Regions from separate parts of the Photorhabdus viridis genome, predicted to be linked through region 2. Evidence: predicted binding sites of a transcription regulator. Region 2 holds the regulator's gene; the other holds the start of a gene.
What was found. The regulator PhoB, encoded in region 2, activates phosphate uptake and scavenging genes when phosphate is short. The targets are predictions, from matches to a motif close to CTGTCATAAAACTGNCNNAT.

Region 1 (16,170 bases), on a different contig from region 2:
ATTTATCTCCGGCATTTGAGTATGCGTGTAATATACACGTATACTTACACGAACTGTAGTTCTGAATGTCGGTTTTTTCGTCTTGTTTAACATTATGGAAAGCTACTTACACGCCAGCGTATTTATCAAATTATTAGCAAAATATTCATGCAGCCGTGTCGATTTCTATTGTGATCACCACGGTAATTGGCCTGATATTGGGAGATGTGGAATATAACGGGATATTTGATTTACCGCCAAGTTTGACAACGGTTGTTTGTACTGAAAATGGTGTTTATTGATGCACATTAAAGGCGTATGAAGTGTTGAAAGCCTGTTAAATCAGGCTTTCAAATTTCAGAGAAAACTACGGATATTTTTCTGGCGACACAAAACCTACGCAGATCAGTATTGGTTGCGTTTCAGGTTCAGGCTGGAAAAGAAACTCCTCAGTGCTGTTTATTTTCAGTTTGGGCCAGTCTTGTAAAACGTCGTGAAAATCTTCCTGTTCACAGGTTTTGCCCTTTCCTCCGATCAAAATAGCGCCGTCACGTACAATATCGCTTGCTTTAACATGGCGGTTATAGACATTTGGCGCTTGCCCTTCCAACGTCCAGGGTTGGATCGTATCTGGTTGACTTGGTGCGTAGAAAGTTAGCCACTGATGCAAGTATTCGCCCCCGACATAATGCAATGGTGTTGAATAGAGCTGATGCCAGCGTTGATCCAACTGCCAGGAAAAATCTTTGATACCTTCAAATTCATGGCCGGCGCCACGGATATTAGCGGCCATAACAAAAACATATCCCATCAAAACCAATACTGCGGTGACTGCCAACCCGCGCAGAGTGCTGAGTAATGATTTTTGTGGAAAACGGGTGATAGAACCAACTAACAGCGCTGATGAAACAGACATAAAGGGCTGCAACCATTCAGTCATTCTTCCGCCCTCATTGAATGAGAACCAGCAATAGATAATCAGTAATGGCAACAGAACAACCATGTTTGCCAGTCGGCCCGCTTGCTCTTTTGGCCAGCCAATACGGCCTCCAAGAGTGTAGATAATGATGCCAACAATAATCAGTGGATAAAACACAGATAATAACGATCTGGTAGTATGCAAATTAAAACCACGATCAATCTGTGAATCTACCCATTTGAAAGCAGCAAAATCATTGTTCCACAACCACCAAACATTAGGTAATACCAGCATAAACCAGATAGCCAGGGCGATATAGAGAGCGGGTTGGCGGTAACACTGACGAACTTTGGGTACAAACAGGGTCAGTAGAAAAACCGAACCAACCAGTGCCAGGGAGGAATATTTCCCCATTGTTGCCAGCCCGGAACTGAGTGCAAATGCCATCCACCAGCGTGGATTGTCATATACCGCTCGTAGGAAGAACAGCATAGTCCACGGCCATAGCATAACCAGTAGATAATTATCGTTGTAAGGAATAATATCAAAATTGATAATACCGGATAGGTTCAATGTCATCATGGCGAGCCATGCTAGCTCTTTTTTCCCTGTCAGCCGGAACGCCAGATGCCATACACCCAGCATACCAATAGCGATAGCGACAAAGTGTATGAAGTACCAGTAAAAACTTAATGAAATACCGTTTATATGGATAGCCGGCAGCATCATTGCGCCCACCAGCCACGGATTTTTAGGTGAGCCCCATTCTCCATTTTTACCCCAGTTCAATGCTTCGACGGCATCATAGGGGACAGTTGGGTCAAATGAATAGCTCACTATAATCCATAACAAAGCATAACTAATTACCCATAAATAGATGGGCTTGTAGGAAGAAGTATCAGAAAAAAGCATATCAATTCATCACTTATTGAAAGCCAAGATTAATAGAATATTCGCTGATGGTTAAACCAATCATGAATAATAAAGGACTTTGGCTAGATTTTTAAGAGAAAGAATTGCTTGTGGCGCTTTTCTATACGTGTGGTTTCTGCTAGATTCCGCCGCAGCAATACCCTGATAAACCAAACTGAGTAACGGGCTATGAACCAGTTAAAGAAAAAAGTACCGGCGAAAGCATCTGCTGGTAAACAGAAAAGAAAAAGCCGCGAAGAATTGAATGCGGAAGGGCGTGAGCGTAAACGCCAGAAAAAGCACAGTGGTAATCCGGCAGGCAGTCGTCATAAGGAACAAAGCAGCGACAAACATCAAGCAGGCAGGAAGCTGCGTGATCCACGTCTTGGCAGTAAAGTGCCCGTTCCACTGATTGTCGGAGAGAAACCGATGAAACCTGTGGCGGCCAACGCTAAAACTGAGACAAAACCGCGTCTGTCGCTACAGGAAGAGCTGGCAATGCTGGAAAACGATGATCGTTTGGATGCATTGTTGGAGCGATTGGAAAATAGCGAAAAACTGTCTGAAGAAGATAATGTTTATGTTGACGCCACACTGGATCGCATTGATGTTTTGATGGAAGAGTTGGGGATTGAGCTAGGTGAGGAAGAAAGCGAAGAAGAGAAGCCAGATAATATTATGCAACTGCTGAAAGGCAATTAATTTAATCCTCCATGATCAAAGGCGGATTAATCCCAATAACCATACTTTTAGTGTGTTATCTGTTGTGGTTATTGGGTAAACTATGGCGATTATCGCGGCGTAAAACCCGGCTGCGCAGAGTCACCATCGCGCAATATATCAAACATCTGCAAGCATTGCGCTTTGGTAGACAGAAACATCGGAAGGAATAAGAATGTCTGAGCAAGCCATAGTTTGGGATCTGCCTTTGATCCAGAAATACAACCACTCCGGCCCCCGTTATACTTCATACCCTACGGCGTTGGAATTCAATCAACAGTATGATAATTCTGCATTTATGCAGTCAGCTGCCCGTTATCCTGAACGACCGCTTTCTCTCTACGTCCATATCCCGTTTTGCCATAAACTCTGTTATTTCTGTGGTTGCAACAAACAGGTGACTCGCCAGAAGCATAAAACAGATGAATATCTGCAACTGCTTGAACGTGAAATCCGTGAGCGTTCGACACTGTTTTCTGGCCGTAACGTTAGCCAGATGCATTGGGGTGGTGGTACGCCAACCTATCTTGACAAAAACCAAATCAGTAAATTGATGGGAATGTTGCGTCACCATTTTAATTTTTTGCCGGATGCTGAAATTTCTATTGAAATCGATCCGCGTGAAATTGAATTAGATGTGATTAATCACCTGCGCAGTGAAGGTTTTAACCGTCTGAGCATGGGAGTGCAGGACTTTAATAAAGAAGTACAACGTCTGGTTAATCGAGAACAGGATGAAGATTTTATCTTTGCTCTGGTAACACGAGCCCGTGAAACCGGTTTCAATTCCACCAGTATTGACCTGATTTATGGTTTGCCGAAACAGACGCCTGAAAGTTTTGCTTTCACTTTGAAACGAGTATTAGCGTTATCACCGGACAGAATGAGTGTTTTCAATTATGCTCATTTACCGAATCTGTTTGCCGCCCAACGTAAAATCAAAGAGCATGATTTACCAAGCGTCGAACAAAAGTTAGATATTTTGCAAGAAACCATCGCAACACTGACGCAAAATGGTTACCAGTTTATTGGCATGGATCATTTTGCTCGCCCAGATGATGAGCTGGCGGTAGCTCAGAGGGAAGGGCGGTTGCACCGCAATTTTCAGGGTTATACCACTCAGGAAGCGTGTGACCTGCTGGGAATAGGCGTTTCTGCTATTAGCATGTTGGGTGATAGCTATTCTCAGAACCAGAAAGAGTTAAAAACCTACTATACACAGGTCGAAAAACAGGGGCATGCCCTGTGGCGTGGTTTAACTCTGTCTCAGGATGATTGTATCCGCCGTGATGTGATTAAAGCGCTGATCTGTAATTTCCGGCTAAATTTTGCTGATATTGAGCAACAATATAATCTGAGTTTTACCCAGTATTTCGCGGAAGATTTGCAATTATTGGCACCATTGGTTGCAGATGGGCTGGTGGAAATGGATGAAAAACAGATCCGGGTGACATCACGGGGCCGGTTGCTTATTCGTAATATCTGTATGTGCTTTGATATTTACCTGCGCCAGCCGGTTCGCCAGCGACAGTTTTCGAAAGTGATTTGATTATTCAACTGAATAGGGCTGGGTGATTATCCCTGCCCTTATATCTTAAAAATATCAATATCACTTGGCAGGTTTTGGACAATCTTCTGACCATTTAACGAATTTAGTGTTACTTCCAACTCTTTTGATAGCCATTGAGAGATCAATTATAAATTGCTTTACGCCATGTTTTTACTCTGCTGATGTTTTGGTACTTTTCAGTAAATTATACCGGAGATGTTTATGGCAAAAACTATATTATCTATTACAGTTAATATCGATGATCTAACTAAAAGTATAAGTAGATATAGTTATGGCATTGTCGGATATGAAAAAGATTATCCTCTGGCTATTTAAGCAAAATAATTTTTTAAAATAATATACAGGAGCCACCTATGATTGATTTACGTAGCGATACTGTTACCCAACCCTGCGAGGCTATGCGTAAGGCCATGGCATTAGCAGAGGTAGGCGATGATGTGTATGGCGACGATCCTAATGTTAACCAGCTTGAACACGAAGGAGCTGTACTGGCTGGTAAAGAAGCTGCGCTGTTTCTGCCTACTGGTACGCAAGCTAATTTAGTGGCGTTGCTCACCCATTGCCAGCGGGGTGATGAATATATTGTGGGTCAGAAAGCGCATAACTACCTATATGAAGCGGGTGGTGCTGCCGTATTGGGCGGTATACAGCCGCAACCGATTGATATGGCGGCTAATGGAACATTGCCTCTGGATGTTGTCGCCAGTGTTATCAAGCCAGACGATATTCATTTCGCCCGGACCCGTTTACTCAGCATAGAAAATACATACGATGGTAAGGTACTACCACTTGCATATTTGCAGCAGGCCAGAGTTTTTACGCAGGAGAAAGGCTTGGCATTGCACGTTGATGGGGCGCGTATTCTCAATGCGGCTGTGGCGTTAGATGTGCCACTGAGTACTCTCTCTCAGTATTGCGATACTCTGACCATCTGTCTGTCCAAGGGGTTGGGAGCGCCGGTGGGTTCTTTACTGTGTGGTGATGCGGAATACATCAGGCAGGCACGGCGTTGGCGCAAAATGACTGGAGGAGGAATGCGTCAGACGGGAATATTAGCTGCCGCAGGGCGTTATGCATTGCAGCATAATGTTCAACGGTTACGCGAGGATCATGATAATGCCCAGTGGCTTGCTGAACAATTGAGTGAGCTGGGTGTGGAAGTTTTGGCGCCTGGGGCACAGACTAATATGGTATTTTTACGCATACCAGCACATGAAGCCACGCAGTTGGGGCCTTGGATGAAAGAACGAGGTGTGATGCTGAGCGTAGAGTCTATCACCCGCTTAGTGACACACCTTAATGTTTCTCGTGCTGATCTTGAGCGACTGATTACGTTGTGGCGTGAGTTTCTTACTGTTGCTGGATCTGATAAGTGCGAGAATGTGACTGAAACTCGTGCTATTTATGGTTAAATTTTTTGAATAGTTTTTACAGTATTTTGAGTACTATTTATCAAATTCTGCTCTATTTATTTATACATGAAGGAGTGCTATTGTCATTAATAGAATTTTCTTGATTAATATAAGAAGATAAGTAATTAATCGTTCCCTTTATAAAAAGGGAACGACAGAAGATTTAAAATTTGTTTTTGTAATGATTATTGTTTATTAAGTCTATATTACAGAGTGATTTAACTATTCAAGGCACAATTTTAAATAAAAAGCATTTAACTTTTCAAGAATAGATTTATTTTGCAGCGAATATGGCCGTATCGACAGTTATCACATCGCAGAGTTCTTCATTGCCCTGCGTGAAACCTATCCGGTCAATCAAAAGGTTCATATTATCCTTGACGGAGCCGGTTACCACCGGAGTGGGCAGGTAAAAGACTGGTTAAAGTTAAATAAATTAAGTTTGCCATTTACATTCCTATTTAGTGTTTTATCAATCTTCATAACACCTGAATTTGACTGTTTTTCGCTCTACAAAATTAAATTCCAGATTGGAAGCAAATTCATGGCATTGGTACTTCCCCCCTATCTCATATTAACTCAGTCATAAATTTAGTTACCTACAATGAGTTAGACATGAAAATCAGCAGAACACACAAAAAAGCCTTATTTCCCACTACATTGAACTACTCAGTGGTTACAACAACTCAAATAATGGAATTTATGATTAATTTCATTATATAAACCGTACTTATTATCAAAATATCATCACATTAAGGGATTAACGCTTCTGACTATTACCATCTGGTATCGGCAACAATCACCACAACTTGACCGCCATTTTATGTCTTTGCCCAAATTTAAGCCACCCGAAAGGGTTTTTTTGTACTATCTGACTATCTTTCCTACAATAAATATAAGGCGTCACCGCCTACAGTTTTGATTTTTTTCCTTTTGTGACAGCTTTGGCTAACCATTCTAAGGAGGGGATTATGTTCAGTTCAATTGCACTGTTTTGGGCGCTGTGTCTTGTCTGCATTATGAATATGATGCGCTACTTCTCTTCACTGCGGGCATTGTTGTCTATTCTTCGCCAGTCCGATCCCTTGCTTTATCAATCAGTAGACGGTAACGGTTTTTTTACTGCTCATGGACAGCTTAATAAGCAGATAAGGCTTGTGCACTATATCAATTCGCAACGTTACCTGGATCATCATGATCCAGCAGTGGTGCTTCGCTGTGAGCGGCTGAGGAGGCAATTTATTCTGACGAGCGCGCTGAGTGGATTAGTTGTTGTTTGTCTGATTTCGATGTTGATTTGGTATTAAAACAAAAGGCGGTATAGTTAACCCATACCGCCTTCAAATTATTCGTCAAAACAATTAAATCAGTTTCAAAGCGAACCAGTAGAAAATACCGGATAACCCAATTGAAACCGGCAGGGTCAGTATCCAGGCCAACATGATGCTCTTGATTGTTTTACCCTGAACACCACCACCATCAACCAACATCGTCCCCGCTACCGCAGAGGAAAGAACCTGTGTAGTCGAAACCGGCATCCCGGTATAACTCGCCACACCAATTGAAACAGCCGCAGTCATCTGAGCTGAAACACCCTGTGCGTAGGTCATACCTTTCTTACCAATCTTCTCGCCGATAGTCACCGCAACGCGTTGCCAGCCAACCATAGTTCCCAGAGATAGTGCCAGCGCCACTGCAATGATGATCCAGATAGGTGCATACTCAACAGTATACAATAAGTCTTTACGCAGTTTATTCAGGAAACGGGCATCTTCAGCACTGGTTTCCGGCAGTTTAGCCACAGATTCCGCAGTATCGGCAATACACATCAACATGCGGCGCATATTATTACGCTGTTCAGGATTCAGCCCACTATAGCTCTGAATGCCCTTCAATATGCTTTCTGTCTGGTTAAGAACAACTACAGCGCGAGTGCTGTCACAATGAAATCGCTCTTCCGACTCATCTTCTGCAACAGCAACCAATGGCGTCAGTTCAATGGCATGAGATAACGCGGTACCATGCCGCTGATAATATTGTTGCAGGTGAGTAACCGCATCGTAAGTACGGGCAATGTCATAGCCATTAGCATTCATGTTTACGACAAATCCCGCCGGAGCTACGCCGATCAGCACCAGCATAATCAAACCGATGCCTTTCTGACCATCATTCGCCCCATGAGAGAAACTGACTCCTACCGCAGACAAAATCAGCGCAGTACGCGTCCAGAACGGCGGCTTACGCTTACCATCTTTCTTTTCGCGTTCAGCGGGCGTCAGATGAATACGTTTGCGTTTCTTAGTGCTACTCCAGTAACGGCGTAGCAGAAACACAATTGCCCCGGCAATGATCAATCCGATTACAGGAGAGAGGATCAACGACAGGAAAATCTGTATCATCTTCGGCACATTCAGCGCATCAACCACAGAAGAATTGGTCACAATGGCATTGGTCAAGCCAATACCAATAATGGAACCAATCAGGGTATGAGAACTGGATGCAGGTAAACCGAAATACCAGGTACCAAGGTTCCAGACAATGGCAGCCAGCAGCATGGAAAACACCATGGCAAGACCATGAGCAGAACTGACATTGAGCAGAAGATCGGTAGGGAGTAAATGTACAATCGCGTAGGCGACACTTAATCCACCAAGAAGAACACCAAAAAAGTTAAATACCCCAGCCATGACGACTGCGAACTGTGCTCGCATAGCACGGGTATAAATAACTGTTGCTACCGCATTCGCGGTATCATGAAAGCCATTAATGGCTTCATAAAACAGCACAAACAGCAGTGCCAGTACTAACATTAGGCTGGTGTGAAAATCCAGGCCAGTAAAAAGATGTAGCATAAACGTTAAGCCAGTTAGTTGGACATGAACGCGGCGCATTATCAGTGACAAATGCTAGCGGGGAAAGTGAAATATGAACTTTTTTTGATTTCATGACAACCAGATAACAATAAGAAATGGGAATATTCCTTATATATCATAAAATTGCATATCTTTTAAAAAATTGACAATTTTAAGACAAAAAATAAGTTTACCTGACAAATTCAGGTCATACGGGGACTTTTTTCCGCAAAATTATCAAAAATGCAACACTTTAAGGGAAGTTCCCGCTAAATTATTCGGTTATAAAGAGAGAAACAGTGGAAAGATTTGATGTAGTTATTGTTGGTGCCGGCGCAGCCGGTCTGTTTTGCGCAGCTCAAGCTGGGCAACGTGGTTTACAGGTGCTGGTTCTGGACAATGGCAAAAAAACCGGGCGTAAGATTTTGATGTCCGGCGGTGGGCGTTGTAACTTCACTAATATGTACACAGAATCATCAGCTTATCTTTCCGCTAATCCCCATTTCTGTAAATCTGCCCTAGCCCGCTATACACAGTGGGATTTCATTGAGCTGGTCCAACGCCATGGCATTGTCTACCACGAAAAAACCCTAGGACAGCTTTTTTGCGATGATTCAGCCCAGCAGGTAGTTGATATGTTGTTAAAAGAGTGTGAGGCTGGTCAAGTCACTATCCGCCTACGCAGCGAAGTTAGCCACGTAGAAAAAAAGGAGCTGGGTTTCGTTATCACTGTTAACGGAAAGGAAGTAAGTACACGCTCACTGGTCATCGCTTCCGGTGGGTTATCTATGCCGGGTCTTGGCGCAACCCCTTTTGGTTATCGGATTGCAGAACAGTTTGGTCTGAAAGTCTTGCCAACCCGCGCCGCTCTCGTGCCTTTTACTCTGCATAAACCACTTCTGGAGCAACTTCATGTGCTTTCCGGTGTGTCCGTTCCCGCCATTGTCACCGCGGAAAATGGCACGCTGTTCAAAGAAAATATTCTGTTCACCCACCGAGGACTTTCTGGTCCAGCAATTTTACAAATTTCCAGTTATTGGCAACCGGGAGAGTTTGTGAGTATTAACTTACTTCCAGACATTGATCTGGAAACGTTTCTGGAGACAGAACGGAGTGCTCACCCAAACCAAAGCGTAAAGAATACCTTGGCAAAATTATTACCGAAGAGGCTGACAGAATGTCTGCAAACACTCGGCCAACTCCCGGATGTTTCTCTTAAACAGCTGAACTCAGTTCAACAAAAACAATTGATGACAAACCTCCAGTCATGGCAAGTACAACCCAACGGTACTGAAGGCTATCGTACTGCTGAGGTTACTATGGGCGGCGTGGATACTCATCAGCTTTCATCCAAAACAATGGAGGCTAATCAGGTAAAAGGACTCTATTTTATCGGTGAAGTGGTAGACGTCACCGGCTGGCTTGGCGGCTATAATTTCCAGTGGGCATGGAGTTCCGCCTGGGCATGTGCGCAAGCGTTGTGACTTTTGTGGAGAGACAATAAAGTTTGCCCGTAAGGAGCAGTTTTTGATGCGCAATTTACTGATATTTCTGTATTCAACCCATCAAAAACTGCAAATTTAGCATAATCTATTTCATCGGATAAAATTGGCATTATTGAAATAAATGAACACTGGTGTAACGGGGCGCACGTTGCACTTATTGCGTTAATCCAGCTCTAACTACCGGAATCATGACTTGGGTGGTTTAGCGCTGTCAATTGACGCAATCATCATTCTGAAAATGACAGATATGGAGCATATTTTTAATTGAAGATTCTAATATCTTTCTAGGACAAGCAAAATTCAATCTCGCAAACCCATGTCCTTCCGCACCAAATTTTTCACCATTATCTAACCAAACTTTTCCTTGTTGAATTAATGTATTATTCAAACTATCTAAATTGATATTTGTTTGCCGAAAGTCTATCCAAGATAAAAATAATGCATCAGATTCAATCACTCGAATACCCTCAACACCATTCAGCATAGTATGTAATAAATTATAATTTCCCTTTAAATATAGTAAAAGCGCTTCTAACCACTCCTGCCCTGTTTTATAGGCTGCTTCACACGCGGCTAATCCTATCATGTTGGGGCGGGACATATCGTATCGCAGAAATTCTTTTTTTACTCTTTCACGTAGCTTATTATTTTTAATAATAATATTAGATGTTTGCAGCCCTGCTAGATTAAAGGTCTTACTTGGTGAGGTACACGTAATACATATCTCAGAAAAATAAGGGTGCAGAGCTGCTAAAGGTGTGTATTGCGAACGGTTATTGAAAATTAAATCTTGGTGAATATCATCTGATATGATGATTATTTTATGTTTCAAACAGATATTACCAATGATATTGAGCTCGTCAATAGACCAAATTTTACCAATTGGATTATGGGGATTACAGAGGATAAGCATTTTTGTTTTTACTGTAATGCTTTCTTCTAGCTCATCAAAATCAAGTAAATATCGACCAGTAATATTATGAAGAGAAACAGTTATTGCGGAGCGTTGATTGGCGAGTATAGAGCGCGAAAATGCCCCATAAACAGGTGTCATTATAATGATAGAATCATCGGGCTCCGAAAGTGCATTAATTATAATATCAATCGCAGTAACAACACCTGGGCTCTGAACAATCCAATCAGGTTCAATTGTCCAGTCATGCCTGTTTTTTTGCCAGTCTATAATCGCATTTAATGTTGATAAGCTACAATTAGTGTAACCCAATATACCATAATCAATGATGTTCAAAAGCGCTTTTCTGACAGAAGGAGGACACTGAAAATCCATATCTGCTACCCATAATGGTGTTGGCTTGTTATCGGTATACAGCGGGTCTTGAGGGTATGTCCATTTAGTAGATGAAAAAATAGAACGATCGAATATAACATCAAAATTGAAATTCATACATCCGCCATTAATTATTTTTTTTAATTAAAAAAGTATAATAAATCAATAGAGTTATCAAGCTAGTTAGAGATAATAATGAAAACAGTAGAGTAGCATTAAATAAATCAAGCATAATCCCTCCGTAAATAGGGGCTAAAGCTGATCCAATACTTGACATATTGGAAGCACCAAAAAAAGCTCCCCTTAAATGGTGAGGTGTGAGCCTATCAACTTCGACATTAAACGTAGGTATGGCAATTATTTCTCCAAAACTCAGAATGACAGTTGCGACACAAAGATAATAAACTGTATTAATAGGTGAGAATGCAAAAATGATTTGAGCTACGGCAATTAACATGATACCAATTAATATTTTTATTCTTGGGGTAAAATTTCTTAATAAAAATAAAATTGGCATTTGCAAAGTGATAATTGTCAATGAGTTGACAATAACTAATAAAGCAATAAAACTAGTAACATTGTTGATATTTGATCTAGATAAATATTGAACAAGCGTAGAATCAAAGTTAGCATAAACAAACATAACAAGAACATTACATAATAGAAGTATCACGAATGTTCGGTGAGAAATAATTATGTTCAATGTTTTTGTAAAACTAATATCATTGCTGACTTTTTTTATTTTTTCTTCTTTTTTTGAAGATAATAAAAAGACACGCAACATAATACCATAAACAAAATAAACAATGGCTGTAATTAGAAAAGTTTCTCTCTGTGCCGATAGGCCAGAGGCTAATCCAATATAAGGACCAATTGCAGCGCCAACATTGACCAAATAATATCGATAGTATTGTATTGACTCTCTCTCTTTAGGGGAGTTAATATAATCGCCAATTAAGGCTTTGCTACACGCTTCTAACAGAGCACGACCAATACTAATTCCGGATATAGAGATTAAATATAATATAGGTGAAGATGAGAAGGAAATCATGATGAATGAAATAATGCTTATCATCACCCCGATAAGCATTATTGTTCTGCGGCAAAAAATATCAGACAAATATCCGGTATAAATGCCCGTTACTGAGCCTAAGATACTTGACAGCGCCAATAATCCGCCAATTCCTGTCGCTGACATGTTAAACTGCCGATAAAGGATCATCGCTAAAAAAGGCCAAACCATAAAATAGGCGGCTCTTGTTAACAGTGTCCCCAGTAACATGATAAAAATTGGGGGAGGTAAATGTTTTAATAAAGATAATCTGAATAGAGATGCCATTAGTTCACCAGGATACGTATTGAGTTACGCTGACTCTATTTCGATAATAACACTCTCTTTAAGGTGGTGACTTTCAAATTCAGCTTGCTCCGCTGTTACGCCACACGCAATAGCATATCCTAATCGTTGAGAGCTATTTTTCAGTAATTTAATATGTTCTCCAATGTTAACATCAAAATGGACAAAGTCATTCTTTGTGTAATTTATCTTTTTAACAATGCCAGAAGGTGCAGTGATATAAGAAATAGCGGCATATTTATTGAACTTCTTACTCAAGTCAGGTGAAATATCTAACGAAACTTGGATAACTGCTTTCCACATATCAATACCGGTAGCCATTTCCACTAATTCAGGAATATGATCTCCTCCTAACCGAGCTCCTACTTCAATGACTTTGACACCATCACTTGTTACCTTAACCTCGGTATGTCCTCCTCCATTATAAATACCTAACGCGAGCAAAGCTTGTGTTACCACTTTTTCTATTTCGATTTTTTGTTGTAATGGTAGATTAGCAGGTAATGTATGCCCTAATTCAACAAAATAACCATTATTTGATACGTATTTTTTAGTAATTGTGATAATGTTCACAACACCATTAAAGGAAATAGATTCAATACTGTATTCTTGTCCTTCTAGATATTCTTCTATCAAAAATAAAGAAGCTTTTTTTACTCCAAATGGAGGAGTTATTTCACAGACTTCACGGAAATTCCTTTCCAATTCGATGACATTATCATTACGTAAAACACCTCGACTTCCGGCCATGTTAATAGGTTTTATAATGTTTGGATACCCAATTTTGGCTGCTTCTATTTTTGCACTGTCAACATTCGAAATTAGAGCGTATTTAGGGATAGGAACATTTTTTTGCCTAAAAGATTCTCTCATTAGGTGTTTGTTTCTTGCTTTCAATGCATTTTCATATGTTATTCCTTTAAGGCCTAATGTTTCTGCTACTTTAGCCGCAAGGGGAACATAGAACTCCATAAATGTAATAACACCCTGTATTTTTTTCTTAGCATTGATATGCTTAGCCATATTTACAACAAGTTCATTATCATTAGTATCTGCTTCGAAGAATTCATCAATATAGAGTAAATCATTGTCAGATACTTTATTATAGTACTTCCTTGATCCAATGAATATAATATAAGCGCCCAGTTCTTTTGCTTTTTTTAACCCAATCGAACCGGATGGGTTTTTTTCTATTACTAATAATCTATTAGACATTTCTAATCTCTATCGATCTACCAGAGAGGTTATTCATTAGCTCACGAGAAAAACACCCATTCTTTAACACACCGTTTAATCTTTTATTAACAAGATCGTTAATTTCATCAAGATAAAAATTAACTTTATATGTTATCGTTTCATTGTGGACATTAGTCACTCTAGTTAAGTTTCCTACTTTAGGTTCAAAAATATTCACACACCCTACAATGTCGCCAATCTCTTCATAAAAATAATTTTTATGCTTTTCTCTACTTTTTTTATTTTTTAACGGAATAATGGCAAAAAGTTGTTTGCCCGCCTGGCAATGACCAACAGATGGCGGTAATCCTAAAACATCTATCCCAAAAGAACCAAAGTCCTCACTCACACCTAGTTGAAAATTTAATAAAATATTTTCATGAAAATATTTTATATTCTTATAAAAATCAGCACACATTTGATGCGTTATTTCTAGGTGAGGGTGCTTTCCTCCATGATCAAAGAATTTATTAAATCGCAGAGTATCGATTCCTATTTTATTGAAATAATCTAGATAACGTTCGAGCATTTCTTTCGATACGTTGTGTGACCCTACAGTGATACCAATGCCTATTCTAAATCCATTAAAAATATCTCTATTTTTTGCGTTGTAATCCTTTATAATTTTTAAAACACGCTCAAGGTCTGTGCCATACAAAACCCCTTTTATTGGGTATTCATAGCTATCAGAAATTATTCCTTTTTCGTTAATTAATCCGTGAAAAGTAAGTGTGATTGTCCGGTATCCATAATCTCTTGCCGTATCTAAAAGAGACTCTGATTTTTCACTTAATAATGGCCGACCACTTGTCCAAGCCTCTCCACTCTCCATTGCAACGCTGGATGATGTATCACCTTCAAAATAAGTTCTCGCTCTCGCAACACCATAATGTCGCATCAGTTCACCATCATAAGCAAAACTATCCGTGTATCTTGGATAGACTTTATAACCTTTTGATCTTAAAAAACGAGTAATATTTACTCCTTCATTATCTTTAAACTTTAACTTTTTAACGTGTTCATAGTTAACAAACCAACAATGCTTACAAGCTTGTCCACATGTTTTGCTACCAATATAAGTATCAACATCAAGATAAATATGAATGTCTTGGGGCTTTATGTGACACGTTCTGGCAAGCTTTGTACAAATCCCGTAGGATCAGCTTTAGCCGCATTAAGCAAAGTGCTGTCATCAAAAGTTAGGTAAGCCCGCCCAGGCTCTAGCGCTTTCGCCAACGTTGTTTTGCCGACCTGGCGAGGACCGAGCAGGCACACCACTGGCGTATCAACCAATGCTACCTTGAGCTGTGGTGCTATGTATCTTGGGTGTAGTGTGTTATTCAAAGCTGTTCTTTTGTGCAATGTGGAGAATGAAGCTTAAATTGGCCCGTCTATTTGTTGGTTATGCTACCGTCTAAATGCTGGTTTGTATAGCGTCTATTTGCTGGTTTAATCTCCGTCTATTTGTGGGTTTATGACGTTCTTATACAACAATCAAAACTTTTTGAGTGTTTATCGCCCCTCGTCTGAGCATCAGGAGAAACTTCTAAACAACCAATATTGAGAAAATTATAGGGTCTTACTGATACCGGAGACCTGCAATAAGCTTATTTGAATTATACATACATATTCCTCTTCTCAGTTAATTTATACTTTTTAAATAAAAAATACAGGAATATCACTGCAAGCAGGATACTTGTTAATTTGAAAGTAAATTCGATAGAAATAAGTTTTGCAGTATACCCCCCAATAATTGGCATCAAAATTGCCACTACAGATGAAATTTTCTGTATACCTCCTGTAGCTTTCCCTACATGTTCAAAACCAATAATATTTCTTACGCCGTATCTGATTGCGAAAAATGTCACACCAGAAGCCGTACCAACCAGGAAAATTAATAAATAGTATGTAGCATAATGATTTGTTTTTGCGTCTAAAAAACCAACCCCCCAAAAGGCCACAAAGTTAACCATAATGGAAAATAACAGGAGATTCTTGGCTGACAATCTTTTAAGTAACCAACCAGAAATTCTCGTTCCTACTATGCCACCGATCCCGAGAAGTGAAATTATGTAGCCTATGCTACTTTCACTTTGTCCAATCTTCTCGAAGAAGATACCAAGCATATCATTGCTAAGAAAAAAGGCTAAGTTTGACAAAGTATAGGCCGAAACAAGTAAATATAAGTCCGGTTTACTTTTCAATTGCTGTATAAGTGAGAAACGTTCTACGGCAGTAGAATTTATATCTTTATTTTCATCAGACCGAAAAGTATTATCAAAGTATGATGTCAGCATGCCGACTAAGTTAAATATCATTGATAATGACAGGACAAACCATAACCCATAGTACGTGTTTAAATAAACAACAAATAATGGAATGGCTATCCTGCTAAAGTTAGTAATATATCCATAAATTTC
Region 2 (16,170 bases):
GTCATTCAATGAATAACCGATAACGGACATCAGCGACGCCACAATCGTCAGGTCAATCTCGATATGAAACAACGACAGAACCCCGAGCGTAATGATGACATCATGCGCAAGCGCAAGAACCGCCCCCAACGCCAAACGCCATTCAAAACGGATCCCAACATAAATCAAGATACAGATAAGGGCCGCCAGTAACGCCATCGCACCATTTTGAGCAAGTTCAGCACCGACACTTGGCCCAACAATTTCAACACGATTCACACTCGCGTCTTTATCAACGGAGTCATTGATGACCTTAATAACCTTTTTGCTCAATTCTTCATTAGCAGCGCCCATCAGCGGTGGCATACGCACCATCACATCACGGCTGCTACCGAAGTTTTGCAACAAAGGATCTTCAAAACCCGCTTTCGCCAGGCTATCACGCATCTTATCCAAATCAGCCGGCTTACTGAGTTTGATTTCAATTACCGTACCACCGGTAAAATCCAATCCCCAGTTAAACCCGCGGGTTGCCATCACAAAAACAGAAGCCACCAACAGCAGCAACGAAATTCCGAAAGCAACGTTGTCCCAGCGCATAAAGTCATAGACTTTGCGGCCATAGTTCAATTGTTCAACAGTATAATCCTGTGCCACAACGTGCTCCTTAGATTGACAGCTTCTTAATACGCTTACCGCCATATAGCAGGTTCACGATAGCCCGAGTACCTACAATAGCAGTGAACATAGAAGTAGCGACACCAATTGACGTTGTTATCGCAAAGCCTTTAATTGACCCTGTACCAACAGCGTAAAGAATGACCGCAGTGATCAGCGTAGTCAGGTTGGCGTCGATAATACTGGAGAAAGCGCCTTTATAGCCTTCATGTATCGCTTGCTGTATGGTACGGCCATTACGCAGCTCTTCTTTGATACGTTCGTTTATCAACACGTTAGCATCGACTGCCACCGCCAGCGTCAGAACAATACCTGCAATCCCCGGCATAGTGAGCGTAGCCCCCGGCAACAGAGACATAACACCGACAATCAGCACCAAGTTAGCCAACAGCGCACTACTCGCAATCAAACCGAATTTACGGTAGTAAATCACCATAAACAGGATTGATGCGACCAAGCCCCACAAACAGGCTTCCAGACCTTGCTCGATATTTTGCAGGCCAAGGGTTGGCCCAATGGTACGTTCTTCCACAATCTGAATCGGCGCAATCAGAGCGCCAGCACGCAGTAACAAGGATAACTGACGGGCTTCAGTTGCATTGGAAATACCGGTGATACGGAAATTACTTCCCAGACGAACCTGAATATTGGCAATGTTAATCACTTCTTCATTTTTGACTAACACAGCACGACCATTAGCATCTTTCTTACCACTGTCTTTATATTCCACAAACAGCGTTGCCATTGGCTTACCAACGTTGTCCTTGGTGAAATTAGACATCGCAGCGCCTCCGGCGCTATCCAGTGAAATATTCACTTCCGGATTACCATATTCATCAGTACCAGAGGTTGAATCTGTAATATGATCCCCGGTCAGAATAACGCGCTTATATAACACAACCGGACTGCCATCACGGGTATTTTTCACCTCAGAATCACCCGGTACCCGACCTGATGCAGCCGCAGTATAGTCAATACTTGTATTGACCAAACGGAACTCCAAGGTTGCTGTCGCGCCAAGAATTTCTTTAGCGCGGGCAGTATCCTGAATACCTGGTAATTCAACCACGATACGGTCAGCTCCCTGGCGCTGAACTAACGGTTCGGCCACCCCCAGTTGGTTAACGCGATTACGCAGAATGGTAATGTTTTGCTGCACTGCATAAGAACGGGCTTCACGCTGGCGCTCGTCACTCATCACCGCTTTCAGGGTATTATTGGCTCCAACACTGAAAACTAAATCACGGTGACGATTGGTAAGATAGCTCTCCGCATCAGAACGGGCGTTTTCATCACGGAAACGGATCTCTACACCGTAATTATCAATTTTGCGGACAGTGGAATAAGGAATACCTTTTTCGCGTAAATCAGTACGCAGGCCATCAATATTCTGCTCTTGCAGTTTTCCTAATGCGGTTTCCATATCCACTTCCATCAGGAAGTGCACGCCACCACGCAGATCAAGGCCCAGTTTCATTGGCTCTGCGCCAAATTTGCCCAGCCAGGCTGGTGTTGCCGGCGCCAGGTTCAATGCCACCACATACTGATCGCCCAATGCGGGCATCAAGGCCTCTCGGGCACGAAGCTGAATATCAGAATTATTGAAACGAGCAAGAATCGCGCCATTTTCCAGCACAATAGATTTACTCGTGATTTGATCTTTCTCTAAAATATTACGGACTTGGTCCAGCGTTTGCTCACTGGCGGCAATACCTCGCACGCCAGTGATTTGTACAGCCGGATCCTCACCATAAAGGTTGGGAAGTGCATAAAGCAAACCGATGAGGATCGCAGCGATCAGCATCAGATACTTCCACAAAGGATAACGGTTTAGCACGGCAGTTCCCTTCGGGAAAATCAGAAATTACAGAGCCTTCATTGTACCTTTCGGTAGAACGGCAGCGACGAAATCACGTTTAATAGTCACTTCAGTGGTGTCATTCAGTGCTAAAACGACATAACCCGTATCAGCAACTTTAGTTACACGACCAATCAAACCACCATTGGTCAGAACCTCATCACCTTTGGAAATAGAATCCATCAGTTTTTTATGGTCTTTCGTACGTTTCTGTTGTGGACGCAGGATCATGAAGTAGAAGATCAGACCGAAAACAACCAACATGATGATCAGAGAATATGGACTTCCCTGAGCCGCCGGTGCGCCAGCAGATGCCGTTGCTTCAGAAATAATACTCATTAAACTTTTCCCTCATTGTTATCAAAATTGATAGTAATCAAAAAAACCAACCGCAATATGCTATACACACTGAGGTCAGTCAATTACTACTTAAGTCAAATATTTAATAGCGGAACAGGTTTACCAATCCGCTGATAAAAATCTTCAACAAACTGTTCAAGATTACCTTCTTCGATGGCTTTACGGATCCCAGCCATTAGACGCTGATAATACCGCAAATTATGGATAGTATTCAGCCTTGCACCGAGAATTTCGTTACAACGATCAAGATGATGCAAATACGCCCGACTATAATTTCGACAAGTATAGCAATCACATTGCTCATCCAGCGGCGAAGTATCTTCTTTATGTTTGGCATTACGGATCTTAATGACACCCTCGGTGACAAAAAGATGACCATTACGGGCATTACGGGTTGGCATTACACAATCGAACATATCAATGCCACGGCGAACCCCCTCCACCAAATCTTCTGGTTTTCCTACCCCCATCAGATAACGCGGTTTGTCCTGCGGGATTTGCGGGCAGACATGTTCAAGAACACGGTGCATATCTTCTTTAGGCTCCCCAACCGCCAGACCACCTACAGCGTACCCATCAAAGCCTATCTCTACCAGACCTTTTACTGAGATATCACGTAAATCTTCGTAAACGCTCCCTTGAATAATACCAAACAAAGCATTTTTATTCTGTAACTCATCAAAACGCTTACGACTACGAGCCGCCCAGCGCAAGGACATTTCCATCGAACGTTTCGCATAATCCCAGTCAGCAGGATATGGCGTACATTCATCAAAAATCATCACAATATCAGAACCCAGGTCATACTGGATTTCCATTGATTTTTCCGGGCTGAGGAAAACAGGCGTACCATTAATTGGGTTGCGGAAATGCACACCTTCCTCTTTGATTTTACGCATCGCGCCAAGGCTGAATACCTGAAAACCGCCTGAATCCGTCAAAATCGGGCCATGCCATTGCATAAATCCATGCAAGTCGCCATGCAGCTTCATTATTTCCTGCCCTGGACGCAACCACAGATGGAAAGTGTTGCCAAGCAGGATTTGCGCACCGGTCTCTTTTACTTCTTCCGGCGTCATGCCTTTTACTGTGCCGTAAGTCCCCACTGGCATAAATGCCGGCGTTTCCACAACACCACGTTCAAAAACCAGACGACCGCGCCGGGCCCGACCATCGGTAGTTTGTAATTCAAATTTCACTTAACCTCCAGGCATCAGATAAACAGTCTGATGCTGATTTCATACATTATGACAATAAATTAAGAAACTTTTTCCTTGAAAGCCAAAGGATTACGGCGAATAAACATGGCATCGCCATAACTAAAGAAACGGTATTTCTCTGCCACCGCCTCTTTATAAGCACTCATGGTATTTTTATAACCAGCAAATGCAGAAACTAGCATGATAAGTGTCGATTCCGGCAAATGGAAATTCGTAATCAGCGCATCAACAACCTGATATTCAAACCCCGGATAGATAAAAATCTGCGTATCATTAAAAAATGGCGCAATTAATCCATTTTGGCAAGCTCTTGCTGCACTTTCCAGCGAGCGGACTGATGTTGTTCCGACAGCGACAACCTTATTCCCCCGGGCCTTACATGCGAGGACCGCATCAACCACATCCTGCGGCACTTCAGCATATTCAGCATGCATAATATGGTCTTCAATGGTTTCCACACGCACTGGCTGGAAAGTACCGGCACCAACATGCAAGGTAACAAAAACCATTTCCACCCCTTTTTCACGCAGGGCTTCCAATAATGGCTCATCAAAATGAAGGCCTGCCGTTGGCGCGGCTACTGCGCCTGGGCGCTCACTGTATACCGTTTGATACAGCTCGCGGTCCGCCTCTTCATCAGGACGATCAATATAAGGCGGCAAGGGCATATGGCCGACATCATCCAGAATGGACAGCACATCACGCTGATCATCAAAACGTATTTCGAACAGCGTGTCATGGCGGGCCAGCATCGTCGCTTTAACGTTCTCACTGTCACCCAGCAACAGCTCCGCCCCCTCTTTTGGCGCTTTGGAAGCACGCACATGTGCAAGTACCCGCTTATCATCCAGCACCCGTTCAACCAGAACTTCCAATTTACCGCCGGTGGCCTTCCGGCCAAAAATACGCGCGGGTATAACTCGGGTATTATTGAAAACCAGCAAATCCCCGGCATTCAGCTTATCAAGAACATCCGTAAAAACACCATGCGCTAACGCCCCCGTTTCACCATCAAGAGAGAGCAGACGGCAGCCACTGCGTTGTGGTTGAGGATAATGAGCAATCATTTCGTCAGGAAGTTCAAAAGTAAAATCGGAGACTCGCATTATATTTAATCATTCAGAAAAACAGGCGGACTAGTCTAGTGCCGCAACTCTGAGGGTGCAACAAATAAGCACATAACTTCGCTGATTTATATTATAATCGCCGGATGAATTTTCTCGCTCACCTTCATTTAGCTACTCTGGCTGAAAGCTCCCTGTTAGGGAATCTGATGGCGGATTTTGTTCGCGGTAATCCAGAGGGGCAATACAGCGCTGACGTAGTTGCAGGCATTCGCATGCATCGACGGGTTGATGTATTAACAGATACCCACCCGTTGGTTATTCAAGCCCGCCACCTGTTCAGTAGCCAATACCGACGGGTTGCGCCGATTACATTGGATATTATTTGGGATCACTTCCTTTCCTTATATTGGGATAAACTGGTTCCCGATGACTCATTACCCGCATTTATTCACCGTGCCCGCAATCAGATAGAACCTCATCTCCATAAAACTCCCGAAAAATTTCAGGAAATGAATGAGTTTTTATGGTCGCAAAACTGGTTGATCCGCTATGCAGATCTTGCATTTATCGCCAATGTACTAAATGGCATGGCCCGAAGACATCCCAGATTATCTGCCTTATCGGGATCATTTCAGGATATAGAACAACATTACTCTGACCTCGAAGCGTTATTCTGGCAATTTTATCCCTATATGATAGAAAAAGCGGAAAATAAAGATTTTTATAACCTCCCCCAAATGAAACTGGAAACCTCACCCAATTAACAACATGGGTAAAGCGTTACAGTAAAGAAAATAAAAATAAAGTATTGATAGGTAAAATCTATTGCAAAAATTAGTATTTTACCCTTTATTGATGTACGCTAATTCCTTATTCTACATCCAATTTTTACATAAACCTCGGTTAAAACTACAGGAGTAACTCATGGTTCTGGTAACTCGTCAAGCCCCTGACTTTACAGCAGCAGCTGTCCTTGGCAACGGCGAAATAGTTGGGAATTTCAACCTGAAAAAACACCTGAACGGTAAACCTGCCGTTATCTTCTTCTGGCCGATGGACTTTACTTTCGTATGTCCTTCTGAGCTGATCGCATTCGACCACCGCTACGAAGAGTTCAAAAAACGCGGTGTTGAAGTTGTTGGTGTTTCTTTCGACTCTGAATTTGTCCACAACGCATGGCGTAAAACTCCTATCGATAACGGTGGTATCGGCGAAGTTAAATATGCAATGGTTGCTGATACTAAACGTGAAATTCAAAAAGTATACGGTATTGAGCACCCAGAAGCTGGCGTAGCTCTGCGTGGCTCTTTCCTGATCGACAAAAACGGCGTTGTCCGTCACCAAGTTGTTAACGATCTGCCACTGGGCCGTAACATTGACGAAATGCTACGTATGGTTGACGCACTGCAATTCCACGAAGAGCACGGCGATGTATGCCCTGCGCAGTGGGAAAAAGGTAAAGAAGGTATGGGCGCGTCTCCAAACGGCGTAGCTAAATACCTGTCTCAGAACGCATCTAAACTGTAACCTCAAACGTTACCCATAATTCAGACCAGTTGGTTGCTGCCAACTGGTTTTTTTATCGCTGAAATTCCTCGTTTTGCCACCTTGCGCACAAAAAATAAATCTTTCTAATAATTATCATCACTTATAATTAAATTTACAATTGATTAACATTAAAATTCGTGTAAATAAAATAAGCGCTTCCACTTTATAAAAATCATCCCGCAAAACGACAGGAGCTCACAACATGTTGAAAACATGGAAAACACCACTGGTAATAATATCCTTACTTATCTCTTCTCATCTTTATGCCGCTTCAGAACCTGCCGTTGAAGCTAAAAATGGTATGGTTGTCTCAGCCCAACACCTTGCTTCACAAGTTGGTGTAGATATCCTCAAGATAGGTGGAAATGCTATTGATGCAGCTGTTGCTGTTGGCTATGCCCAGGCCGTTGTAAACCCATGCTGCGGCAATATCGGCGGTGGTGGTTTTATGACAATTCACCTGGCTGATGGCACAAATACTTTTATTAACTTCCGCGAAACCGCACCAAATGCGGCAAGTGCCAATATGTATCTGGACAAAGAAGGCAACGTCATTAAAGGAGCCAGTTTATATGGCTACCTGGCTGCCGGTGTGCCGGGAACCGTCATGGGGCTGGAGAGTGCCTTAAAGAAATATGGCAAATTGAGCCGCGAACAGGTCATGGCGCCGGCAATTAAACTAGCACGTGAAGGTTATATACTGACCCGAGCAGACACAGATATTCTGGACACGTCAATCAAACGTTTCCGCAAAGATCCAGAAGCAGCCCGTATCTTCCTGCGTAAAGATGGCTCCCCTTATCAACCGGGCGATAAGTTGATACAAACCGATCTGGCAAATACACTGGAATTAATCGCCAAAAAAGGACAGGAAGCATTCTATCATGGGGATATTCCTAAACGGGTTGCAGAAGCAGCTAAAAAATCAGGCGGCATTATTACCGAAGCCGATTTCGCCAATTATAAGATCTCAGAAACAGCCCCCGTCACCTGTAGCTACCGCGGTTATAAATTTATCTCTTCACCGCCACCCAGTTCAGGAGGGGTAACAATGTGTGAAACCCTGAATATTCTGGAAGGCTACAACCTCAAAGAAATGGGATTCAACTCTGCTGATTATATTCACACACTGACGGAAGCGATGCGTCATGCCTATATGGACAGAAATACTCACCTTGGCGATCCAGAATTTGTCAAAAACCCAATCGATCGTTTACTGAGTAAGAGCTATGCCGAATCTCTGCGTAAAAAAATAAAACCAGGAGAAGCAACATCATCAGAAAATGTTCAGCCGGGTATTGAACCACATGAGAAACCAGAAACCACGCACTACTCCATTGTAGATAAAGAAGGTAATGCAGTTTCAACCACTTATACAATCAATGGGCTTTTCGGTGCTGTCGTCATTGCACCGGGAACAGGTTTCTTCCTCAATGATGAAATGGATGATTTCACGACAAAAATTGGTGAGAAGAATCTGTATGGACTCGTTCAAGGTGCGACTAACTCTATCGCCCCTGGTAAGCGCCCACTATCATCAATGAGCCCGACACTCGTCACTAAAGACAATAATATATTCCTTGTCCTGGGCTCACCCGGAGGCTCCCGTATTATCTCTATCACGCTACAAACTGCCTTAAACATCATTGATCACGGTATGACTCCTCAGGAAGCGGTCAATAGCCCTCGCATTCATCACCAATGGTTACCAGATGAAGTTTATTATGAACAACGAGGTATTTCTAAAGACTCACTGAATTTGCTGGAAAAAATGGGATATAAGATGGTGGAACAAACACCGTGGGGCGCAGCTGAGTTGATTATGGTCGGTTTACCAAAAGCCGCTAACATTTCAAATACAGGTTCTTCAGGTAATGATGCTGCTGTATCTGGTCAAGTTCGTGAAAACTATTTCTATGGCGCCAATGATGTTCGGCGCCCAGCAGGTGCCGCTATTGGTTACTAACAATAGGTAATTCAGCAAACCATGTAAAAGAATACCAAGATAGCGGGATGGAACACCTTTCTCAGGCACGCCATCCCGCGCTTTCTCTAACTATCTGACGATGACAAACGGTTAAATAAACGGACCATTATCACTAATGACTTTGACTTTCTTGTGAACCAGAACGACCCCAAATACGGTCATAAATACCAAACACAACCAGAACCAACAGGGATGGCGCTAACCAAGCTAACCCTTGATCAGCCAATGGTAAACGAGTTGCCCAATTTGGTAATAAATACACCAGGTTTTCTGATGACTTGATAGCATCTAAAATACCAAACAGCAGACTGATTAGCATAACCGAAGCCAAAATACGGCTAAAATTATTCCACCAGCGCAGAGTAAAACTCAGAACAATCAAAACGATACAAGGTGGATAAATCGCAGTCAGTACTGGAATAGAAATATTGATCAAATGACTCAAACCAAGGTTAGAAGTCAGCATGGAGAACAAACCAAGGATCAGAACCAATGAACGATAAGACAGAGGCAGATAACGGCTGAAAAACTCAGCACACGCACAAGTCAATCCCACCGCAGTCACCATACAGGCGACAAAAATCAACACGGCGAGGAAAAGAGCGCCAACACCACCAAAAGTATGCTGAACATAGGCATGCAAAATTACAGCGCCATTTTCCGCATGAGGAATTAATGACCCGCTGCCAGAACCCAGTTTGAACAGAGACAGATAAACCAGCACCAGACCAAACCCGGCAATCACCCCTGCCCACGTCGCATAACGGGTCAACAATGAAGCTGAAGCAACACCTCTTGAACGCGCCGCGTTAACGATAACAATACCGAATACCATAGCGCCTAAGGTATCCATCGTCAGATAACCATTAACGAAACCACTAGAGAATGGGATTTGTTGATAAGCCTCAATTGCAGGAATTGCTCCCCCCGCAGGCCAAAGTAGAGCGGCAACGCCAAGTATACCTAACGCCAGCATTTTAATGGGCGCCAGCACATGCCCGACAGTATCAAGTAAACGACCAGGGTAAAGCGAAACAGCAATCACCAAAGCAAAATAAATCAGGCTGTAAATAAAGAGCGATAATTCACCCGAACCGGCAAGGGGAGCAATACCCACTTCAAAAGAAACCGTCGCAGTACGTGGAATTGCGAATAGAGGACCAACAGCCAGATAACAAACTGTCGCCAGCAGCAACCCCGCAGCCTTACCAATGGGTGAACTCAGCTCTTCAATACCACCGCCTACTTTTGCCAACGCGATGATTGTAATTACCGGTAAACCAACCGCGGTGACCAGAAAGCCTAATGCAGCTACCCAAACATATTCACCCGATTGTAATCCCACCATAGGAGGAAAAATAATATTTCCCGCTCCTACAAACAGGGCAAAGGTCATAAACCCTAACGCCCAAATATCCTTAGATGATAAACGATTTGTCATAATAATTGTTAATTTTTTGTTACCATTTTAATGGCTTGAATAATATAAATACCGCCAATAGTTAAGCCCGCATTGGCAATATTGAACCCTAATTTAACGATTTATTATCAAAATAATATTCACCTGTACCTGTTTAATACAGAACCATAGTGGTTATTATAGATAGAATCGCCAGCAACTGCCCACAAGTAAAACTTTTATAGTGTCAGAAGGCAATAGATAAACCAGAATGCAGAGTCATATACTGCACTCTTTTTCAAAACCAGTGATTGCTGTTAGCTATCATTGAATACACACTATATGATTTGTGTTTTTTTTAACCTTCAAAGCTAATAATTAATTTCACAAGTTAATTATTGCTTTTAATTAAATCATTATTATCTCTTTTACTGGTTAATTTAGCCGGTACAATCAATCCTGACAATAAAGTAAAACTGAAAGTTGTTCCTTGACCTATTTCACTGGAGATTTCAAGGTGGGAATGGTGGTGATGTAAAGCATGCTTAACAATAGCAAGACCGAGACCGCTTCCACCCGTTTGCCTGGAACGGGCTTTATCTACCCGATAAAAACGTTCAGTCAAACGGGGTAAATGTTCTGCACTGATACCTGGTCCATTATCTTTCACAATAAACTCGGCGCCGTGGGAGTTCTTTTTCCAACTGATATCAATCTGAGTGCCTTTCGGGGTATGATTAACCGCGTTATAAACCAGATTCGACATTGCACTACGAATCTGCTCTTCATTGCCGAAAACTTTTAGTTTTTCACTAATATCAAAATTAATTTTATAGCATTCATTACCAAGCGCGGCGGCTTCCTGACGCAATACCTTAAGCATCAAAGGCACATCAACTACTTCATTCATATCAATCTGAGGAGCCGCTTCGATTTTAGAAAGCAGCAATAATTGCTTCACCAGACTATCCATCCTCCGAGTTTGTTCCTGCATTGTATTCAGCGCCTTATTACTCAGCGAGCCAGACACCTCCTGATCCTGCATGACTTCCAGATAACCCTGCAATACAGTTAAAGGGGTACGCATTTCATGGCTGACATTGGCAAAAAAGTCACGGCGGGCATTTTCCAGGGCCCGTTTCTGCGTCACATCCCTGGCAACCATTAATAGTTGCTCTCCAGAGTAAGGCATAACCCGAAACTCAACAGTGAAACCATTATTTAATTCTATTGATAACGGACGTACAAAATCCCTGGAAAGCATATACCGATTAAAATCAGGATAACGAAGTAAATTAAAAATAGGCTGCCCATTGTCCTCAGGCCAACGAAAACCCAGTAAATGCTGGGCCAAACGGTTACACCAGAAAATATTACCCTCAGTTGTCATCATAACAATAGCATCCGGCAATAACTCAGCGCCGCTACGAAACCGTTTGATCAACAGCGCCAGTTCACGGCGCCGTTTCCGGTTCCGTTGCTGCATTTGGTGAATACCATAAAAAATCGGCTCCCATCCCCCCCTTCCCGACGGCGGCAACATCCTACGATCTAACCATAACCAATCCGAAAGTTTCAGCAAATTATAGCCATGCCATATCAGCGCCAAAAATACCGAAGCAAACAAGCACCAGGACAAATGACCAATAAATATCGACAAAACTAATGCAGGCAAACAAAAAAGAAACAGTTCTGAAACCAGTTTTTTCCAGGATAAACGTTCTAACACATCATGTTCTCCGGCGCGCAAACTCAGTAACGGGTAGAAAAACGATAACCAGTACCGCGAACGGTCTGCACCATTTTATCATGACCACCAATCTCTAATACTTTACGTAAACGGAGAATATGCACATCAACAGTTCTGTCTTCAACATAAACATTTGCTCCCCAAACATAATTGAGCAACTGTTCACGGCTGTAGACCCGCTCAGGATGAGTCATAAAGAAATGAAGTAATTTAAACTCGGTCGGCCCCATATCCAGAGCCAGGTCCTGACTGGTCACACGATGGGAAGTAACATCCAAAACCAAGCCATTCATTTCAATGATATCTTCCATCACCATAGGTGAAATACGCCGCAATACCGCTTTGACTCTGGCAACCAGCTCTTTAGGAGAGAAAGGCTTGGTTATATAGTCATCTGCCCCAACTTCGAGGCCGCGAACCCGATCTTCCTCTTCACCACGTGCGGTCAGCATCATCACCGGAATATCACGGACATTATTATCCCGTTTCATTTGCTTGATCATCTGCAAACCAGAACCACCAGGGATCATCCAATCCAATAACACCAAATCAGGATAGGGTTCAGATAAACATGCCAGCGCAGAATCATAATCCTCCGCCTCTACCGGTTGATAGCCATTTTTTTCCAGCACAAAACAGACCATCTCACGAATCGGAGCTTCATCTTCAACGACCAGAATACGTCTTGTCATGGGTTAATCCTGTTAAATATTGAGATAAACGCGACTGAGTTTTAAAAGGCATTATGCGTCAGTTTTATGACAGATTTATGAAATCCTGCCTCGGTTATCCTCCACCTGCAATCTGTTTCGCAATAATTAATTCAAACAACTATCATATTTCATCATGAATGCGAAGCGGCTCGGAGATATATTCACGAAGCCAGATTTAAAGGCGACATTCAGAATATAGCCATTATAATCATCATTCACTTTAATCCATTGCGGCGGCACTATGCGTATTATTCACACTTCGGACTGGCATCTTGGTCAATATTTTTTTACAAAAAGCCGGGCTGTTGAACATCAACATTTTCTGCGTTGGCTGATTAAACAGGTTGAAAATTACCGGGTTGATGCATTAATTGTTGCCGGAGATGTGTTTGATACCGGCTCGCCGCCCAGTTACGCCCGTGAGCTATATAATCGCTTTGTTGTTGAACTGCAACCTACTGGCTGTCAGTTAATTATCCTTGGTGGTAATCATGACTCCGTGGCAACGTTGAATGAATCAAAAGAACTGCTTTCCTGCCTGAATACCACCGTCATTGCGAATGCTGACGAAGATCCACAAAAACAGATAAAAACACTTAACACCAGGGAAGGTCAAGCTGGCGCCATTCTCTGCTCAATCCCTTTTCTGCGGCCAAGAGATATTATGACCAGCCAGTCAGGTCAGTCAGGAGAACAAAAACAACTGGCGTTACAGGAAGCAATTGCAGAACACTATGATCAACTCTATCAGCAAGCACGTAAATTACGTGATGAACTGGATTTACCCTTACCTATTATTGCCACCGGGCATCTAACCACCGTTGGCGCCTCAGCCACAGATTCAGTCCGGGATATTTATATTGGTACACTTGATGCCTTCCCGGCGCAAGCTTTCCCACCGGCGGACTATATTGCACTTGGGCATATTCACCGGCCACAAATCGTGGCTAAATCTGAACATATTCGCTACAGCGGTTCCCCCATACCGCTCAGTTTTGATGAAGTCGGGCAGGAAAAAAGCGTCTGTTTGGTGGAATTCACCCAAGACAAACTGGCATCCATTACACTTTTACCTATTCCTCAATATCAGCCCATGCAACTTATCAGGGGTGATCTGCAACAAATTGAGCAACAGTTACAGACTTTTAATGACTATAAAGGCGAGCAACCCGTCTGGTTAGATATTGAAGTTGCCACACAAGATTATCTCCACGATATCCAGAAAAGAGTTCAATTGATGGTTACAAAACTTCCTGTTGAAGTCATTCTGCTACGGCGTAGTAAAACACAGCGACAAAATATGCTGGCGCAAGAAAACAGAGAAACCCTGACAGAACTCAGCGTTAACGAAGTTTTTACCCGGCGGCTTGAACAGTCAGAACTTGAAGATGAAGAACACAAAAAACGTCTGACCACCCTTTTCGAACAAACACTGAATAATATCTATCAGGATAAAAACAAGGAGGAACAGGCATGAAAATTCTGAGTCTGCGGCTGAAAAACATTAATTCATTACAAGGCGAATGGAAGATTGATTTCACAACAGAGCCGTTTGCCAGCAGTGGCCTGTTCGCAATAACCGGCCCTACCGGTGCAGGTAAAACCACATTATTGGATGCCATCTGCCTTGCCCTTTATCACGAAACCCCGCGCCTGACAGTTTCAGCATCACAAAATGAGCTGATGACCCGCCACACAGCAGAATCCCTGGCAGAAGTTGAGTTTGAAGTGAAAGGTGTCGCTTACCGCGCTTTCTGGAGCCAACGGCGAGCGCGCAACCAGCCGGACGGCAATCTGCAAGCCCCCAAAGTGGAACTCGCATTCAGCAGCAACGGCAAAATTCTGGCAGATAAGATCCAGGATAAGAAAGAGAAAATTATCGAAATTACCGGATTGGATTACGGTCGTTTCACCAAATCCATGCTGTTATCCCAAGGAGACTTCGCTGCTTTCCTCAATGCCCAACCTAATGAACGGGCTGATTTATTAGAAGAATTAACTGGCACTGAAATTTACGGTATTTTATCCCAACAAATTTACCAGCAACATAAAGAAGCCCAGTCAGAACTGGGTATTTTGCAAGCCAAAACCTCTGCCATTGATTTGTTAACGGAAGAACAGCATCAACAATATCTCGAACAACAGCAACAACTCGCTGATTCTGAATCACGACTGAATCAACAAATAAAAACCCTGCAACATTCGGAGCAATGGCTGATTCGAGAGGAAGAACTTCAACAATTTGCTACTGAAAATCAGGTTGCTTTACAACAAGCAGAAAAAGCGCTTACCCATGCAGAGCCGCAGCTGCAAAAACTGGCCAACAGTGAACCAGCAGAAATACTTCGTCCATTATTGGATAACAAAAACCGAACTCAGTATGAACATCAGAGAATCAATAAACAGTTGGAAGATATGCGTCAGCAACTTCATCAACAGCAGCAGATATTCACGCCGATACAACAAAAAGTGACTGATGCCGATTCAGCCAGAGAAGCACATCAACAACACCGGCAACAACAAGAAAAACTGATATCAGAACAGGTGATCCCATTGGAGCATCAGATTGATAGTCAGATTAAAGATCTTAATCTTACACTGCAACAAATCGGCGAACAGAAAATAGCGTTTGAAAACAATGATCAACAATATAACGCGGCAAACCAGCACGCCCTATCATTAACCAGTCAAAGAAAACAACTAGAAAACTATTTCGAACAACAGACTTACCATCAATATTTCGGTGAAAAAATTGCTTTCTGGCAACACCAATTCTCTTGGTGGCAAGAACAGCAACAACAGATTAATCACCAGACTCAAAAAATTGACAAGTTCACCGCCGAAATCACACAGCTCAACACTAACCTGCATAAACAAGAAGCAGACCTAAAACAACAGATTGAAAATAACCAACCTCTGAAACTGGCATTTGAACTGGCAGAGCAGCAATTTTTTCATCTGCAAAAACAATATTCACCGGAGAAATTACAAAAACAATTAACTAAATATCAGGAACGACAGCCACTACAACATAAACTGGAAATACTATCCCCGCAGATCCTGCAATTACAAACCACAATTGCCAGTAATCGTGTTCGTTTACAACAACCGGAAAAATTATTAAAGGAACTGCCTGTTCAAATTGGATCTATTGATAAACAACTCTCAGACAAACAGCAACATTTAGCCGATCTTTCTCAACGTATTCAGTTAGAACAAAAAATTGTCAGCTTGGAAAAAGAACGGGCACAACTCAAAGAAGGCGTTCCTTGTCCACTTTGCGGTTCCGAACATCATCCGGCTATTCAAGCTTATCAAAAGATTGAACTACCAAAATCAGAACAACGCCTAAAAGATTTACGTCAGGAATTTGAAGAACTACAAACTACCAGAATATCATTAGTTAATAAAAACGAATTTCAACAGCAACAATACAACCATATTTTGCAAGAAATTGCTGATGCTGAACCAGCATTGAATTCATTAATTCAACAATGGCAACAAACTTGCGAAACATTACAAACTGAAATTTCTCCTTCAGATAAACCGGCACTTGAAGCATTTGTACAGCAGAACCAATCGGCTTATCAGCTTTGTCTGACCCAATTAGC

Region 1: a site for PhoB is predicted at 8,526-8,545, ahead of pitA (inorganic phosphate transporter PitA). Genes of this name have one in related genera too.

What each region holds. Positions count from the first base shown of each region.
Region 1 covers NZ_JBEJZY010000022.1:43,580-59,749, forward strand. Annotated here, with positions in the region: gene ABR397_RS11225 (hypothetical protein) at 156-281, shown strand; gene ABR397_RS11230 (glycosyltransferase family 39 protein) at 347-1,810, opposite strand; gene yihI (Der GTPase-activating protein YihI) at 2,000-2,512, shown strand; gene hemN (oxygen-independent coproporphyrinogen III oxidase) at 2,706-4,079, shown strand; gene ltaE (low-specificity L-threonine aldolase) at 4,454-5,512, shown strand; partial or broken gene ABR397_RS25035 (transposase) at 5,778-5,963, shown strand; gene uspB (universal stress protein UspB) at 6,484-6,819, shown strand; gene pitA (inorganic phosphate transporter PitA) at 6,874-8,364, opposite strand; gene ABR397_RS11265 (BaiN/RdsA family NAD(P)/FAD-dependent oxidoreductase) at 8,664-9,848, shown strand; gene ABR397_RS11270 (MalY/PatB family protein) at 10,081-11,274, opposite strand; gene ABR397_RS11275 (MFS transporter) at 11,285-12,496, opposite strand; gene ABR397_RS11280 (ATP-grasp domain-containing protein) at 12,521-13,729, opposite strand; gene ABR397_RS11285 (radical SAM protein) at 13,722-14,648, opposite strand; gene ABR397_RS11290 (AAA family ATPase) at 14,867-15,094, opposite strand; gene ABR397_RS11295 (MFS transporter) at 15,367-16,170, opposite strand, start outside.
Region 2 covers NZ_JBEJZY010000041.1:4,763-20,932, forward strand. Annotated here, with positions in the region: gene secF (protein translocase subunit SecF) at 1-636, opposite strand, end outside; gene secD (protein translocase subunit SecD) at 647-2,494, opposite strand; gene yajC (preprotein translocase subunit YajC) at 2,522-2,854, opposite strand; gene tgt (tRNA guanosine(34) transglycosylase Tgt) at 2,950-4,074, opposite strand; gene queA (tRNA preQ1(34) S-adenosylmethionine ribosyltransferase-isomerase QueA) at 4,134-5,201, opposite strand; gene ABR397_RS16915 (acyl carrier protein phosphodiesterase) at 5,306-5,926, shown strand; gene ABR397_RS16920 (peroxiredoxin C) at 6,087-6,689, shown strand; gene ggt (gamma-glutamyltransferase) at 6,913-8,676, shown strand; gene brnQ (branched-chain amino acid transport system II carrier protein) at 8,810-10,138, opposite strand; gene phoR (phosphate regulon sensor histidine kinase PhoR) at 10,488-11,825, opposite strand; gene phoB (phosphate regulon transcriptional regulator PhoB) at 11,849-12,538, opposite strand; gene sbcD (exonuclease subunit SbcD) at 12,801-14,036, shown strand; gene ABR397_RS16950 (AAA family ATPase) at 14,033-16,170, shown strand, end outside.